DNA from 3 places in the Methylobacterium sp. 174MFSha1.1 genome. Region 3 is predicted to be linked to each of the others. Evidence: predicted binding sites of a transcription regulator. Region 3 holds the regulator's gene; each other region holds the start of a gene.

Region 1 (2,265 bases), on a different contig from region 3:
CGAGGCGGCGCAGGTCGTCGGGGGTGCCGTAGGCGGAATCCGGCGCGTAGGGCAGCACGCCGTCATAGCCCCAGTTGCGGCTGCCCTTGAAGTCGGCGAGCGGGAGCAGCTCGATCGCCGTGACGCCGAGGTCGCGCAGGGCTTCGAGCTTGTTCTCGAGCGCCGCGTAGGTCCCCTCGGGCGTCGCGGTGCCGACATGGCACTCGTAGATCACCGTCTCCTCGAACGGGCGCCCGGCCCATTCCCCGTCGGTCCAGGCGAAGGCGGACGGATCGACCACCTCGCTTAAGCCCGACACGTCCTCCGGCTGGAAGCGCGAGGCCGGATCGGGCACCACGAGGTCGCCGTCGATCCGGTAGCCGTAGCGCGCGCCGGCGCGCACGCCCGGCACCGTCACGCGCCGCCAGCCCTCGCCCTGGTCCTCCAGCGGATGCTCGGTCCCGTCGAGCATCAGGGCGACGTTCGCCGCGGTCGGCGCCCAGAGGGCGAAGCGCACGCCCTCCGGTCCGATTTCCGCACCGAATGGCATGCTGTGGGCGCGCCGCATCGGGCCACCATCCTTCGAGAGCAAGAGTATGCGAGCGGCGTGGGGTGCCGCTCAGGAAATTCGGGTCGATTGCGCAGGTTCCGCGGGCCGTTCCCGCATTGCGGGAGCTGCATCGCGAAGCGGGAGCTAAGGCGCTCCCCGCCCGCGGCAATGGCAGGACCCTGTGGTCGCCGGGGATGGTCCGCGTCGGGGTCTCAGAACGCCCAGGCGAGGGTCGCCGCAAAGGCCGCCGCGACGGCCGCGCCGGTCGCCGTCATTGCCACGCGGCCGATCCCGACGGCGGCCGCGGCGACGCCCTCCTCGGCGAAGCCGAAGGCCTGGCCGGCGGCCTGCTCGGCGCGGGCGAGGGAGAGATGGCGGGCGTGGCGGTTGACGGTCTTCATCGTCGGAACGCTCCTGCGGCGCGCCGCCCGTCCGGCGTCGGGAGCGGCCACCCGGACAACGGGCGGTCACGGCCGAGGTTCCGGGGGGTATCGCGCGCGTCACCAGGCTTTAAGGGAATTTGTTTACGTCTCGGTGACTCTGGTACGGGTTCTGCGGCGCGGCGATTCCCCGCCGCCCGGCCACGCCCGTTCGCCACACCCCGCAGCCGCGCAAAGGCTCTTTTTGTTCCGCGTTTGTTCCGGTATAGGGAAAGGATGACCTCGAATGCTGCCAGAGCCCTTCCCCCACCGCGAGGCCGTCGCGTGAGCGAGGCCGCACGAGACCTGTTCGGGCCGGGGGGCAAGCCCCCGGGATCGAAGCCGCCGGCGGACCCGCTCAAGGCGGAGGCCGTCAAGCGGCCGAAGCCCGTCGCCGTGCCCGCTCCCGCCGAGGCGGCGGAGGCCGGCTACGACGCCTCGGCGATCGAGGTGCTGGAGGGGCTGGAGCCGGTCCGGCGCCGGCCCGGCATGTATATCGGCGGCACCGACGAGAAGGCGCTGCACCACCTCTTCGCCGAGGTGATCGACAATTCCATGGACGAGGCGGTGGCGGGCCACGCCAGCTTCATCGAGGTGGAGCTAGAGGAGAGCGGCTGCCTCGCGGTGACCGATAACGGCCGCGGCATCCCGATCGACCCGCATCCGAAGTTTCCGGGCAAGTCGGCGCTCGAGGTCATCATGACCACGCTGCATGCCGGCGGCAAGTTCGACTCGAAGGTCTACGAGACCTCCGGCGGCCTGCACGGCGTCGGCATCTCGGTGGTGAACGCGCTCTCGGACGTGCTCGAGGTCGAGGTCGCCCGCAACCAGACCCTGTACCGGCAGACCTTCTCCCGCGGCCACGCGCAGGGGCCGATCGAGACCGTCGGCCGGGTGCAGAACCGGCGCGGCACCAAGGTGCGCTTCCATCCCGACGCCGAGATCTTCGGCGAGCACAAGTTCGATCCGCGCCGCCTGTTCAAGATGGCTCGCTCGAAGGCCTACCTGTTCGGCGGGGTCGAGATCCGCTGGCGTTGCGCGCCCAGTCTGCTGGAGGGCGTCGAGAACGTGCCGGCCGAGGCCGTGCACCGCTTCCCGGCCGGCCTGAAGGACTATCTCGCCCGCGAGATCGACGGCAAGGAACTCGTCGCCGACAACGTCTTCTCGGGCAAGATCACCAGGCCCGGCAGCCACGGCTCCCTCGAATGGGCGGTGGCGTGGCTCGCGAACGACGACGGCTTCTCGTCGTCCTACTGCAACACCATCCCGACGCCGGAGGGCGGCACCCACGAGAGCGGGATGCGGGTGGCCCTGCTG
Region 2 (2,265 bases), on a different contig from region 3:
GTAATGGACGAGCGGGGCGTAGCGCGCCTGGATAGGGGCAACATGCGTGATCTAGCTCGCGAGACGCTGCCAGCCGTTCGGGGCTCACTGGGGGGGACGACTGCCGATTGTCGGCATTTTGTGTCAGTTACTATAATTTTCTATTAAATTTTTCAGATTGATTGCTTATGCAATGATTATTTATATTACCTAACTGTTCATATACCAATTCCATAGAGTAACACAAATCAACATCAATACGATATTACTATAATTAGCTGCTCAATAATAAATATAAAAAATATTATATATTACGGGTGTCCGTTATTGCTGTTTTTGTTAATACAGTTACATGCGAGCGAAATACTGATTATGCTACGTGTTATCGCAGTCTATATAGCGCAGGGTTTCATGACCACACCTCAGCCGTCTGGAAACAGTCCTCTCGTTGTGGGCCATAGCAGAGCCGAGGAGGGGCCGCCCGTCCGGGATCGCGGATCCGCATTAAGCCGGAGCTTGAATTGATCTCGGTCCGGCGATCTACCTGCCGCCTGCCGCTCTGTGGTGGCGTCAGCTTCAGGCAACCGGATACGGCCCCTGGAACAAGTCGCCCATGGCCTTACGACGGAACACGGTGCGCCAGCGGCGGCGCTGATGCTCATCGCGGTCGTGCAGCATGTGGCAGCGCTGGCAGAAAGCCGCCAGGTTGGCGTCCTCGTTGTTGGCGGTGTCGTGGTCACGGTGGGCGGCGGCCAGCACCACCTTCGTGACGCGGATCCGGGCGAGCAGGTCCTCGTCGCGTAGCCGCTGCCGGAGCCGGCGGCCCTGACCGTCGCGCCAGCTTGCAATGTCGGCATCCCACCAGCGACCATCGCCGAGGTGGAAGACCCGCTGCAGGTGCGGGCGGGCGCATGCCTCGCACCGGCCCCGCGCCCGGCGGAAGCGGATCGCGTCGGAGAGCTGGGGCCAGTCGATGGGGTAGAAGAAGCGGTGCTCCGGCCGGATCGGCATCCCTGCTCCTCCGAGTCGGCAGGCTGCTGTTGGGACCAGCCTAGCCGCTCCCGTGGTTAAGCTCGACCTATCAGATCACCGATCCGGGCTGGCGCAGTGGCGTAAGCCGGAAGCGTGGCCTTGACCGGAACCCATGGCCTGCTTGTTCTCTTTTTGTTCCGAGACGGAGGATGCGCGTGGGTCTCTATCGGGTCGGCGAGCAGGTGGCGGATGCGGGCGGGCTCGTGCGAGTTCCGTTCATGCTCCCGACGCTGTGCGCCGGCTTCCCGAGCCCGGCCGAGGACTTCATCGAGGGGGCGCTGGAGCTTCCGCGCTGGCTCGTGCCGAACCCGCCCGCGACATTCATCTGGCGTGTCCGCGGCTGGTGCATGAAGGGCGCCGGCATCCACGACGAGGACCTGGCGGTGGTCGACCGCTCGCTTTCGCCCGTCTCGGGCGCGGTCGTGGTCGCGGTGGTCAACGGCGAGATGAGCCTCAAGCGCCTGATCATGACCGGCAACCGGCTGGCCCTCACGTTCGACAACCCGGAGATGGATCAGGACTTCACCCTGGAGGATCTAGAGGAAGGCCTGCTTTGGGGCGTGCTGCTGTTCTCGGTGCGCTGGCACCACGTGAAGGCCCGCGCGAGCCTCGTGCGATGAGCCGCGCTATCGCGCTGATCGACGGCAACTCCTTCTACTGCTCCTGCGAGCGCGTGTTCGATCCGAAGCTGACCGGCGTGCCGGTGATCGTGCTCTCGAACAACGACGGCTGTGCTATCGCCCGCACGGCCGAGGCCAAGGCGCTCGGGATCCGGATGGGCGAGCCCTACTTCAAGATCCGCGACCTGTGCCGCCGGCAGAAAGTGCGCGTGTTCTCCTCGAACTATGCTCTCTACGGCGACATGAGCGCGAGGGCGAACACGGTCTACCGGCAGTTCGCGCCGGACGTGGAGATCTACTCCATCGACGAGAGCTTCCTCGACCTCTCCGACGTGCGCGAGCGCGACCGGGTGGCGCTCGCCCGGGATCTCCGCTCGACCGTCCGGCAGTGGACCGGCCTACCCACCTGCATCGGGATCGGGCCGACGAAGACGCTCGCCAAGCTCGCCAACCACATCGCCAAGACCGTGCCGGAGCTCGGGGGCGTCTGCGACCTGTCCGATGAGGCTGAGCGCGCGGCCTGGATGGTTGGGATCTCAGTCGGCGAGGTCTGGGGCATCGGGCGCGCCTCGCTGGCCCGCCTGGAGGCCATGGGCGTCGATACGGTGGCGGACCTGCGCGACCTCGATCCCCG
Region 3 (2,265 bases):
CCTGGTACTTTCCCGGCGGCCACGCCCACGCGATCCAGTCCCTCGGGACCGAGCCGTGCCACGCGATCCTCGCCTTCGACGACGGCCTCTACGGCGAGCACGGCACCTTCGGGCTCTCCGACTGGATGAGCCGCCTCGATCCGGCGATCCTCGGCCACGCCCTCGGCGTGCCGGAGGCGACGCTGGCAGCCCTGCCCCCGGGCGAGACCTACATCATGCAGGGCCCCGTCCTGCCCCTCGACGCCCCGGCCGCGCGGGCCGAGCGGCCGCTCGCGCCGTCGCGGTCGCATCGCTACGGGCTGGCGGGGAGCGACACGATCGTGGATGCCGCCGGCAGCACGATGCGGGTGGCGCCCGCGAGCGCCTTCCCGGTCTCGGCGGGGATGACGGGTCTCCTCGTGCGGCTCGCGCCCGGCGCGATCCACACCCCGCACTGGCATCCGGGCGCGAACGAGTGGCACTACGTCCTGCGGGGGCGCACCCGCGTGACCCTGTTCGGGCCGGACAAGCGCCTGGCCGTGGCGGAGCTGGGCCCGGGCGACTGCGCCTACATCCCGCGGGCCTGCGGGCATTCCGTCGAGAATATCGGGACCGGGACGGCCGAGATCGTCGGCGTGCACGACAGCGGGGTCTACAGCGAGACGTCGCTGGCGGGCTGGCTCGCCCAGGCGCCGCGCCACCTGCTCGCCGCCAATCTCGGCCTCGACGAGCAGGCCGCCGCCGGCTTCCCGACGGCGTCGCGGGTCTTCAGCCGGACCGCCTGAGGGCGCGGGCGGCTCACGAGGATTCTGAAGGAGGACGGGGCGGGCCGGCATCCGGTCCGCCCCGTCCTGTCCTTCAATACTTGCGGACGAGGCTCACCAGCCGGCCCTGGATCCGCACCCGGTCCGGCCCGAGCACCCGGGTCTCGTAGGCCGGGTTGGCGGCTTCCAGCGCGATCGAGGAGCCGCGGCGGCGCAGGCGCTTGAGGGTCGCCTCCTCGTCGTCGATCAGCGCCACGATGATGTCGCCGGTATTGGCGGTCTCCTGGCGACGGATCACCACGAGGTCGCCGTCGAGGATGCCGGCCTCGATCATCGAGTCGCCGCGCACCTCGAGCGCGTAGTGCTCGCCGCTGGCGAGGAAGTCCGGCGACATCGCCACCGAGCGGCTCTGGCTCTGGATCGCCGAGATCGGCGTACCGGCGGCGATCCGGCCCATCACCGGCACGCTGACCGACTGGCCGCTCTCGTCCGACGCCATCGTCATCGCGGGGATGCCGGCGGGCCGCTTCGGCTCGTGGGCGCGCCCGCCCTCGACCACGCTGGGGTTGAACCGCACGACCTCGGCGGTCGGCACGGGCGCGGCCGCCACGGGCCCGGTCACCGCGTCGGGGATGCGGATCACCTCGATCGCCCGGGCCCGGTTCGGCAGACGGCGCAGGAAGCCGCGCTCCTCCAGCGCCGTGATCAGCCGGTGGATGCCCGATTTCGATTTGAGATCGAGGGCGTCCTTCATCTCGTCGAAGGACGGGGGGACGCCCGTCTCGCGCATTCTCTGCTGAATGAAGCGGAGCAGGTCCAACTGCTTACGCGTGAGCATGTGACACTCTCATCCCCGCGCTGGCGCGCTCCGGAAACAAATCGCGAACATGGTAAGCGTTCCGCAAGTGTTCCGCAAGCGGGTCTGGAACTGCGGCGCCCGTGGGGCGGAAATATATCCGCGCAACAGGGAAGACCCGGGCATCGTCTCCGATCACTGGGCATCCTGCATCGCCGAGGCACCGCCCGAAGCAGGACCAGTTCCTCGATCCGCCTCAGAGTTTTCGGACCGGTCAGCGCACAGGAGGTGCCCAGATCTCGAGGGCGGCGGTGTCGACGGCGCGCGGCAGCAGCCCCTCGGCGCGGAACGCGTCGGCGATCGTCTGCTGCTCGGAGAGCCCGTCCCGGGTGACGGGCTCGACCCGATAGCTGCGATGGGCGTTCGCCGCCAGGACGATCTCGGGATCGAGCTTCCAGAGCGCGGCGAGGCGCGCGGCGGCCTCGGCCGGGTTCGCCTTCACCCAGGCCCCGGTCTGCGCCAGCTTGCCGAACAGGAGGCCGAGCACCGGCCCGTTCGCCGCCGCGTAAGCGTCGGCGGCGAGGTAGTAGCGCTTGTAGAGCGACAGCCCGGCCCCGTCGCGCAGGACCCGCGCGCCGGCCTGCTTGTGCGCCGCGGTCAGGAACGGGTCCCAGGCGGCCCAGGCCTCGACGCCCCCGCTCTCCAGCGCGGCCCGCCCGTCGGCCG

The links. Region 3 encodes LexA, which represses DNA repair genes until DNA is damaged. Its sites were predicted from a motif close to TGTTCNNNNTGTGTTCNG; they were not measured.
Region 1: parE (DNA topoisomerase IV subunit B) is a predicted target of LexA. The motif match lies at 1,155-1,172, and genes of this name have one in related genera.
Region 2: BM430_RS29295 (LexA family protein) is a predicted target of LexA. The motif match lies at 1,134-1,151, and genes of this name have one in related genera.

Annotation. Positions count from the first base shown of each region.
Region 1 is NZ_FPCB01000012.1:139,511-141,775, forward strand. It holds gene treZ (malto-oligosyltrehalose trehalohydrolase) at 1-547, opposite strand, end outside; gene BM430_RS11535 (hypothetical protein) at 742-930, opposite strand; gene parE (DNA topoisomerase IV subunit B) at 1,234-2,265, shown strand, end outside.
Region 2 is NZ_FPCB01000046.1:32,293-34,557, reverse strand. It holds gene BM430_RS29300 (hypothetical protein) at 556-990, opposite strand; gene BM430_RS29295 (LexA family protein) at 1,161-1,631, shown strand; gene BM430_RS29290 (Y-family DNA polymerase) at 1,628-2,265, shown strand, end outside.
Region 3 is NZ_FPCB01000054.1:13,717-15,981, reverse strand. It holds gene BM430_RS30825 (cupin domain-containing protein) at 1-764, shown strand, start outside; gene lexA (transcriptional repressor LexA) at 838-1,581, opposite strand; gene BM430_RS30815 (aliphatic sulfonate ABC transporter substrate-binding protein) at 1,814-2,265, opposite strand, start outside.